DNA from 3 places in the Bacillus sp. JK74 genome. Region 2 is predicted to be linked to each of the others. Evidence: riboswitches for the same ligand, from Rfam matches in the RefSeq annotation. Region 2 holds a riboswitch; each other region holds the start of a gene.

Region 1 (3,277 bases), on a different contig from region 2:
ACTGGACGGGAGTATCCAGATGCTTCTGGTCTTTCGCAAGCTCAATCACCCACCGCTCGAACTCTTCTAAAAATTCTTTTTCCGGCATGATATACATTTTATTAATATGCCGGTAAAATTCTTTATCCTGCTCCGTCAGTTCTTCTGTGATGACGGGATTTGTCAAAGAATAAATCGAATTAGGATCCGAATCTTCCATCGTTTCGATCCACTCTTTCGCAATTTGATCCACTTGTTCTGAAAAATAGCTGTATAATGCTTCACTTATCTTCATATCTCTTCTCCTTTCCCATTTCCAATTATAGCGTCAGCGGGTCATGAATGAAAATGAAAGCTGTTAAACTATCCATTTATTTGAAATTTTTTAGTACGATAGATTACGCCTTTTTTATGAAAATGCTTCAAATGACTCTTTCCGGCCGGCATGCTCTGCCATAAAATAGTAGCAACACCCTTGTATCCACTCGCAAGCATAAAAAAGGAGGGCTTTTTTATGAATGGTGAAATGCATTTGATTCCTTATGTCACGGATGAACAGATCATGGATGTGAACGAGCTTCCTGAGGGGATTAAAGTGATTAAGGCGCCAGAGTTGTGGGCAAAAGGGTTTAAAGGCAAGGATATTAAAATCGCGGTGCTTGACACAGGCTGCGACATCAATCATCCTGATTTGAAAGACCGGATTGTCGGCGGGAAAAACTTCACCGATGATGACGGAGGCAAAGAAGACGTGATTTCCGATTACAACGGACACGGGACACACGTTTCCGGAACGATTGCCGCCAATGATTCAAACGGCGGAATTTCGGGTGTCGCGCCGGAAGCAAGCCTTTTAATCGTTAAAGTTCTCGGCGGTCAAAACGGCAGCGGCAAATACGAATGGATCATTAACGGCATCAACTACGCCGTTGAACAAAAGGCGGACATTATTTCCATGTCACTCGGCGGGCCGAACGATGTGCCTGAATTGAAAGAAGCCGTCACAAATGCGGTAAACAGCGGTGTTCTGGTCGTTTGCGCGGCAGGAAACGAAGGCGACGGAGACGAGCGTACAGAGGAACTGTCATATCCGGCCGCTTACAACGAAGTAATCGCAGTCGGATCAGTCTCAATCGCCCGTAAATCGTCTGAATTTTCAAACGCTAATAAAGAGATTGACCTGGTGGCTCCGGGAGAAAATATTCTCTCCACCCTTCCCAACCATAAATACGGGAAGCTGACGGGCACTTCAATGGCCGCCCCGCATGTGAGCGGTGCGCTTGCCTTAATAAAAGGGCTTGAACAGGACGCGTTTCAGCGGACGCTTTCTGAGGCTGAAGTCTACGCCCAGCTCGTGCGGCGGACCCTTCCTTTGGACATCGCCAAAACATTGGCCGGGAACGGATTTCTGTATTTAGACGCACCTGAAGTGCTGATGGAAAGAGCCGAACAGGCACAGCTGCTGTCTTTCTGATATTTTTCTCGTATAATGATTGATCAGTTTGTCACATCACCAATTTTTAAATTGTGAGATTTTCTATTGACAGTGATCTGAATAAGCTGATAAGATAACCAACAAATGATGTAACTTTTCAAAAAAATTGAAATACTTTCTCTTATCGAGAGTTGGGCGAGGGATTGGCCTTTTGACCCCAACAGCAACCGACCGTAATTCCATTGTGAAATGGGGCGCGTGATTTTTGCGCCGAGACAATTGTCTCATAAGGCACGGTGCTAATTCCATCAGACGTGATCTGAGAGATAAGAGAGGCTTGCATTTTGAAGTTAAAGCCTCTTTCTCTCATGAGAAAGAGGCTTTTTTGTTACATCTCACTTAAAGGAGGAGACTTAATGACAACAATCAAAACTTCGAACCTCGGTTTTCCGAGAATCGGCTTGAACAGAGAATGGAAAAAAGCACTTGAGGCTTATTGGAAAGGAAACACTGATAAAGAAACGTTTCTTAAAGAGCTTGACGGCTTATTCTTATCAGCTGTCAAAACCCAGCTTGACCAACATATCGATATCGTGCCGGTCTCTGATTTCACCCATTATGACCATGTGCTTGATACCGCCGTCAGCTTTAACTGGATTCCGGAGAGATTCCGCAGCATCACGGATCCCGTTGATACATACTTTGCGATTGCCCGCGGTGTAAAAGACGCCGTTTCCAGTGAAATGACGAAATGGTTCAATACCAACTACCATTACATCGTTCCTGAATATGACGAAAGTATTGAATTCCGTCTGACGAGAAATAAACAGCTTGATGACTACCGCCGGATCAAAGAAGAATTCGGAGCGGAAACGAAACCTGTCATCGTCGGTCCGTATACATTCGTCACGCTTGCGAAAGGATACGAAGAATCAGAAGCGAAAGCGATTCAAAAACGCCTTGTTCCTCTTTATGTGCAGCTTCTGAAAGAACTTGAAGCAGAAGGCGTCAAATGGGTTCAGATTGATGAGCCTGCCCTTGTGACAGCTTCTTCTGAAGATGTCCGCGCCGCCAAAGACCTCTATGAAGCGATCACAAAAGAGCTTTCAGGACTGAATGTCCTCCTGCAGACATACTTCGATTCGGTTGATGCATATGAAGAACTCGTTTCTTATCCTGTACAAGGAATCGGACTTGATTTCGTGCATGATAAAGGCAGAAACCTTGAGCAATTGAAAAAGCACGGCTTCCCGAAAGATAAAGTGCTGGCAGCCGGTGTGGTCGACGGCCGGAACATTTGGAAAATCGATGTTGAAGAACGCCTTGATGCAGCTTTGGATATCCTCAGCCACGCTGATGTTGAGGAGTTATGGATTCAGCCTTCAAGCAGTCTTCTGCACGTGCCGGTGGCGAAACACCCTGACGAGCATCTTGAAAAGGATTTGCTGAACGGCCTGTCATACGCTAAAGAAAAACTGGCGGAACTCGGCGTCTTAAAAGAAGGGCTTCTGTCCGGCAAAGCGGCCGTCAATGAGCAGATCGAAGAATCAAAAGCGGCACTTAAGGCTTTAAAAGCATTCGCAACAGGAGCGAACTCAGCTCAAAAAGAAGAGCTGAATCAGCTGACGGAAAAAGACTTCTCCCGTCCGGCAAGCTTTGAAGAACGATTGGCGCTGCAGAATGAATCACTCGGTCTTCCTCTTCTGCCGACGACGACAATCGGAAGCTTCCCTCAATCTGCCGAGGTGCGGAGCGCACGGCAAAAATGGCGGAAAAAAGATTGGACGGATGAACAGTACCAAGCCTTTATTAATGCGGAAACGAAGCGCTGGGTTGACATTCAGGAAGAAATCGGCTTAGACG
Region 2 (3,277 bases):
TCTTTCAGAAAGACCGAGCACCGCCGCTTTCTTAAACGTTAACATTCCGACAACCGCCCCAGATCGGACGAGTGAAGGAAGAATGGCAGAAGGCACACCGAAGATGTTGCATAATTTCTCTGACCACGCCTTTTTCCTTACGTCAAACAGCAGTGTTTCAGCAGCCTGTGACGGTTCATAGCTTAAAATTCCGCTCAGCTCAAATGTCACCCAGTCACTGACGCTAGTGATGCACTTCACTTCTTTCCATAAAGACGGCTGTCTGGCTTTTAATCCGACAAGTTTCATGGCGGAAAATAAAGCGCTCGGAAGGCGTCCGGTTTGCTGATGCACTTCTTCTGCCTCAATCCCGCCTTCCCATTCACGCCCTCTGTTATCAATGTTGGGCAGACCGAGAAATGCCTTTTTATCTTTATTGATCAGAACGATTCCCTGCCTCTGGCTTGTTGAGGTGATTCCGATTAATGTAATATGAGGGCTCTTGGCAATAGCCTTTCTTGCCATAGCGCTGATTTGCGTCCATAACCCTTCCGGTGAGAAATATCGTCCGTCCGGATAAAGCGGATCCGTCACATATTCGATGTCTTCCCTTTCAAGCGCGGTCACTTCGCCGCCGGCAGTCACGACCGCAACTCGCGCATTCCCCGTCCCGATGTCAAATACAAGGTAGCCTTTTTGTTCAGCCATTACAGCCTCCTCCTTCCGTTTCAAGTTCTCTTTTGTTATAAAGTTCACGTATTGAGCAGGTTTGATCTTGTTTCCATTTGAAAAGCGCTTCATTTAAAATCTTCACATGATGATCTTCCACTTCAAATGTTGCGCCCGCTAAATGGGGAGTCGCGAACACATTCGGCAAAGAGATCAAATCATAATCAGAAGATTCAGGCGGTTCATGATAAAACACGTCAAGGATCGCTCCCTTAATCCGCCGTTCTTTCAGCACCCGCAGCAGCTCTTCCCTGTCTGTAACCGCCGCTCTTGACGTATTGACAAAAACAGCTTCCTGTTTCATCAATTGAAAGTGCCGGGCGCCGATAAGGCCGATGGTTTCTTCTGTGCGCGGCAAGTGAACGGAAACAATATCACTTTCAGAAAATACCCGTTCAATCGTCGTTTTTTCATACTCCCGGTTTTCATGACGGACAAATGGATCATAGTAAAGCACCTTGCAATCAAAAGCGGCCAATAGCCGGGCGATTCTCTGTCCGACAGCTCCGAAACCGATAAGGCCGACTGTTTTCCCCGTCAGCTCATTTCCTCTGAATTTGACGTAAGCCTGCAAATAATCACCATTCCACTTTCTGTCCTTCAGCCACTGATGGGAAGAATACGTATGACGCAAAAATGAAATCACATTTCCGATAAACATTTCAGCAACGGCCTGGGCATTGCGGGCCGGTGTAAAGAAAACGGGGATTTTTCTTTTAGTCGCCGCCGCAATATCCACATTAGACGGCATTCCTCTGCAGACACCGATAAAAGCGGAATCCGGCAATATGTCAATAACACGCTCAGACACCTCATCAAGTTCAGTAATAAGCCCCGACGCGTTTGTCTCTTGAATCATTCGGATCAATTCATCTTCCCGATAGGCCCGGCCGTGCTTCTTCCACGGCCGGTGCACAGTCCGGCCGAACAGCTCAGTCAGCTCCTTCAGCCCCTCGTCGTGATATGGCGCGGTAATTAAAACCGTCATGGTGCAAAACATCCTTTTCACATAAATTTTTTCATAAAAAAAATCTCTTTCCTCAAAGAAGGAAAGAGATTCATATACCGTCTTTATCCGCTTGAAGCGCACAAATATGTATAGACCATTCTTTCCTATCTTTCAAGCATACGCTTGCTGGAATTGGCACAATAAATGTTGCCGAGGTTTCATAGGGCCAGTCCCTCCACCTCTCTGGATAGAAAATAAAATGATGAAATTGTCAGGCTGTTTAAAAGAATAAACTCATCATAGAAAAGTCTTTCCGTGATGTCAACACTTTTTTCTGAATTGACGTTCGATTTTGAAATGTTATAATGCTTACATTATAAACAAAGAGGAGAAATGGGCTATGAATTCTGCTGCAACACAGCCGAACGGGGTCTTTAAGTCGGTGTGCTCCCTAGACTGTCCCGATCAATGCGGCTTGCTTGTGACAAAAAAAGACGGAAAAATCATTAACATTCAGGGAGACCCCGATCACCCGGTCACATCAGGGAATATTTGCAACAAAGTCAGACACATGGCTGAGCGTATTTATGATGAGAAGCGCGTAACCGTTCCGTTAAAACGGATCGGTAAAAAAGGTGAAGCCGCGTTTGCGCCTATTTCCTGGGAGGAAGCAATCAATACGATCAGTTCGCGCTGGAAAGAGCTTATTGCCGAAGAAGGAGCGGAAAGCATTCTTCCGTACAGCTTTTACGGCAATATGGGAAAACTGGCGGCAGAGGGAATGGACCGCCGTTTTTTCCATCGTCTCGGAGCGAGTCATCTCGAACGGACGATTTGCAGCAAAGCCGGATCTGAAGGTTATAACTATACAATGGGAGAAGGAGCGGGTACTGATCCGGAGGAGACCATACATGCAAAGCTCTTTATTTTTTGGGGGATCAATGCCGTCAGCACGAATATGCACCAAATCATGATTGCTCAAAAAGCCCGGAAAAAAGGGGCTAAAATTGTCGTTATCGATGTACATAAGAACCAAACCGGCCGGCTTGCCGATTGGTTTATTCCCATTCGCCCAGGCACAGATGCCGCACTCGCCCTCGGTATCATGCATGTCTTATTCGACGAAAACCTTCACGATGAAGCATTTCTCACAGAATACACCGAAGGCAGTGAAGAATTAAAAGCGCATGTTAAACACTATGATCCGGAAACGGTTTCTTCTATTACAGGCATTAAAGCCGACGATATCAGACGCCTTGCGAGAATGTACGGGGAAACCTCCCCTTCCCTTATCAGGATTGGAAACGGCATTCAGCACCATGACAATGGCGGAATGATCGTCCGCACCGTCGCCTGCCTTCCGGCTGTTACAGGACAGTGGCTCAACACCGGAGGAGGCGCAATCAAGCACAACAGCGCGGTATTAAACTATAACAGACAAGCGCTCCAGCGGCCTGATCTGCTTTACGGCCGGAAGCCGCGATCATTTAATATGAACAGGCTCGGAAGCGTTCTTTTAGAAACAAAACCGCCCGTGCGCTCCCTGTTTATTTACGGTACGAATCCCGCAGTGGTTGCGCCGGAAGCGAATAAAGTCAGAAAAGGCCTGCTGCGGGAGGA
Region 3 (3,277 bases), on a different contig from region 2:
GGCCGGAAAATCATAAATACTCCTCATTCCGGGGCGCTTACAGCTTCAAAAAAGCAGCCGCTGCATTTTATGAAAGGGAGTACGGGGTCACGCTTGATCCGGAAACGGAAGTCGCCGTGCTGTTCGGAGGCAAGGCGGGACTTGTTGAGCTTCCGCAATGTCTTTTAAACCCGGGAGATACCATTCTGGTGCCTGATCCCGGATATCCTGATTACTGGTCGGGCGTCGCCCTTGCGAAAGCGAAAATGGAAATGATGCCGCTGACGGAAGAAAGAGGGTTTCTCCCTGATTACAGCGTAATTCCTGAAAAGGTGCGGAGCGAGGCGAAGCTGCTGTATCTCAATTATCCGAATAATCCGACCGGTGCTGTGGCGACAGAGGCGTTTTTTGAGGAGACGGTCGGTTTTGCGGAACAAAACGGCATTTGTGTCGTTCATGATTTCGCGTACGGAGCCGTCGGTTTTGACGGGCATAAACCGCTGAGCTTTTTGCAGACGGAAGGCGCAAAAGAGACGGGAATCGAAATCTATACCTTGTCCAAAACGTATAATATGGCGGGCTGGCGGGTCGGATTTGCCGTCGGAAACGCTTCTGTTATCGAAGCGATCAACCTTTATCAGGATCATATGTTTGTCAGCCTGTTTCCCGCGGCGCAGCAGGCGGCGGCAGCCGCTCTTTTAGCGGATCAGGCATGCGTCGCAGCGCAAAATGACAGATATGAATCAAGACGCAATGCATGGATTAAAGCCTGCCGCGGTATCGGCTGGGATGTGACGGCTCCGGCGGGCTCCTTTTTTGCATGGCTCCCTGTGCCCGACGGTTATACGTCACAGTCGTTTTCAGATCTGCTGCTCGAGAAAGCGGATGTCGCCGTCGCTGCCGGAAACGGGTTCGGAAAATGGGGGGAAGGCTATATAAGAGTCGGTCTTCTGACAAGTGATGAAAGACTTAAAGAAGCTGCGGAACGGATCGGGAAACTGAATCTTTTCACCTGAAAAAGCATTGACATATCAGGATAACAATGCGATAATTCAAAATACTTTATAAAATCATTATTCTTATCAAGAGCAGGCAGAGGGACGAGCCCGATGAAGCCCGGCAACCGACTGATAAAGCACGGTGCTAATTCTTGCAGCAGGAGCTGAGAGATAAGATTCGGACATAACACGAAGCCTCTTTCTGCTCATACGGAAGAGGTTTTTTTATGTTTTGTGAAAGAAAGAGAGGCGTTCACGCATGAGCGAAGTATTGGCAACATATCTTCTGACAAACACAACGGACAGTGAAAAGCGGGCGGAACAGATTGCGGCGGGGCTGACGGTAGGCTCCTGGACTGACCTGCCCCTGGTGAAGCAGGAACAGCTCAGAAAACATAAAGGCCGGGTCGTAAAAGTTGAGGAGAAAGAAGGAACCTCAGAAAACGAAACACAATCTGTCATCACTATCGCCTATCCTGAGGCGAACTTTTCAAGAGATATTCCGGCCGTCCTGACGACGGTATTCGGAAAGCTGTCACTGGACGGAAAAATAAAATTGACTGATCTTGAATTTTCCGAAGAGTTTAAACGCTCCCTTCCCGGGCCGAAATTTGGTATATACGGCATCCGCAAACTGCTGGGCGAATTTGAAAGACCGCTTCTGATGAGCATATTTAAAGGCGTGATCGGACGGGATCTCGCCGACATTAAAGAACAGCTCAGACAGCAGGCGCTCGGCGGCGTGGATCTGATTAAAGATGACGAAATTTTCTTTGAAAATGAACTGGCTCCGTTTGAAACCCGCATTATCGCAGGAAAACAAGTCCTGAAGGAAACCCGGGAGGAGACGGGGCATAAAACGCTGTATGCCGTAAACCTTACGGGAAGGACCGCTGAACTGCGGGATAAAGCGAGGCGCGCGGCAGAACTCGGGGCGGACGCGCTTTTATTGAATGTGTTCGCTTACGGTTTAGATGTGATGCAGAGCCTTGCCGAAGACAGGGAAATCCCGCTTCCGATCATGGCGCATCCGGCAGTCAGCGGCGCGTTCACATCATCTCCCGTTTACGGCTTGTCGCATGCGCTTTTGCTCGGCAAGCTGAACCGCTATTGCGGCGCTGATTTCAGCTTATTTCCGTCACCTTACGGATCCGTTGCTCTTCCGAAGGAGTCCGCGCTTGCAATCCATGATGAATGTGTAAAAGACGATGTCTTTCATCCGTCGTTTGCCGTCCCGTCAGCAGGCATTCACCCCGGTATGGTGCCATTGTTGATGCGCGATTTCGGCATCGATCACATCATCAATGCCGGCGGTGGCATTCACGGCCATCCGAAAGGAGCCGAGGGCGGCGGAAAAGCGTTCCGCGCCATCATTGATGCGGTGCTTGAAGCGCAGCCGATTGAAGAAAAAGCCGCGTCGTGCAAAGATCTTCAGCTCGCATTAGACAAATGGGGAAGGGTGGAAGCCGTATGACCCGCACACCGCTGATTATTTGTGATTTCGACGGCACGGTCACCATGAACGACAACATTGTCAGCATGATGAAAGAATTCGCGCCTCCTGAGTGGCTTGAATTAAAAGACGGTGTTCTGTCTAAAAGCATATCAATCCAAGAAGGGGTCGGCCGGATGTTCGGACTGCTGCCGAGCAGCTTAAAAGAAGAACTGACCGGCTTTATTCTGAAGGATGCGAAAATACGGGACGGCTTTTTGGATTTTGTCTCGTTTGTCCGGTCAAACGGCCTCCCGTTTTATATCGTAAGCGGAGGAATGGACTTTTTTGTGCATCCGCTTTTGGAAGGGATCGTAGAAAAGGAGCGGATTTTCTGCAATCATGCATCCTTTGACAATGAATATATTCATATAGACTGGCCGCACGCCTGTGACGGAGGCTGCACCAATCAATGCGGCTGCTGCAAACCGTCAGTCATCCGGAAGCTGTCCGATCAGCAGAAATTTCTCATTATGATCGGTGATTCGGTCACGGATGTCGAGGCTGCAAAGTTATCCGATATGTGTTTTGCGAGAGATTATCTTTTGACTGAATGCAAAGAACTCGGCCTCCGGCATCTGCCTTTTCAAGATTTTCATGAGGTGAAAACAGGCATTGAAAACATCGGGGAGGTGCAGGCATGGCTGCAAAAGAAGAACGCTGGCGCGAACTTGCCGAGGTAAAGCGCGAGCTGGCCGAAAGAGACTGGTTCCCGGCAACGAGCGGGAATCTTTCCATCAAAGTATCCGACGCGCCGCTGACTTTCCTCGTTACGGCGAGCGGAAAAGACAAACGAAAAGAAACAGAC

What was found. A riboswitch is a leader RNA that binds a small molecule or an ion and turns the genes downstream of it on or off. The one in region 2 is predicted to bind S-adenosylmethionine.
Region 1: it holds a riboswitch for S-adenosylmethionine, as region 2 does, so the genes downstream of both, metE (5-methyltetrahydropteroyltriglutamate--homocysteine S-methyltransferase) here and ACWJJ5_RS18125 (2-hydroxyacid dehydrogenase) in region 2, are expected to answer to the same signal.
Region 3: it holds a riboswitch for S-adenosylmethionine, as region 2 does, so the genes downstream of both, mtnW (2,3-diketo-5-methylthiopentyl-1-phosphate enolase) here and ACWJJ5_RS18125 (2-hydroxyacid dehydrogenase) in region 2, are expected to answer to the same signal.

The regions. Positions count from the first base shown of each region.
Region 1 is NZ_JBSJQB010000002.1:672,018-675,294, forward strand. It holds gene ACWJJ5_RS07695 (STAS domain-containing protein) at 1-274, opposite strand, end outside; gene ACWJJ5_RS07700 (S8 family peptidase) at 494-1,453, shown strand; SAM riboswitch class I at 1,593-1,747, shown strand; gene metE (5-methyltetrahydropteroyltriglutamate--homocysteine S-methyltransferase) at 1,831-3,277, shown strand, end outside.
Region 2 is NZ_JBSJQB010000008.1:56,472-59,748, forward strand. It holds gene ACWJJ5_RS18120 (FGGY-family carbohydrate kinase) at 1-687, opposite strand, end outside; gene ACWJJ5_RS18125 (2-hydroxyacid dehydrogenase) at 680-1,696, opposite strand; SAM riboswitch class I at 1,819-1,911, opposite strand; gene ACWJJ5_RS18130 (molybdopterin oxidoreductase family protein) at 2,058-3,277, shown strand, end outside.
Region 3 is NZ_JBSJQB010000002.1:639,388-642,664, reverse strand. It holds gene ACWJJ5_RS07545 (aminotransferase class I/II-fold pyridoxal phosphate-dependent enzyme) at 1-995, shown strand, start outside; SAM riboswitch class I at 1,056-1,155, shown strand; gene mtnW (2,3-diketo-5-methylthiopentyl-1-phosphate enolase) at 1,237-2,451, shown strand; gene mtnX (2-hydroxy-3-keto-5-methylthiopentenyl-1-phosphate phosphatase) at 2,448-3,152, shown strand; gene ACWJJ5_RS07530 (methylthioribulose 1-phosphate dehydratase) at 3,110-3,277, shown strand, end outside.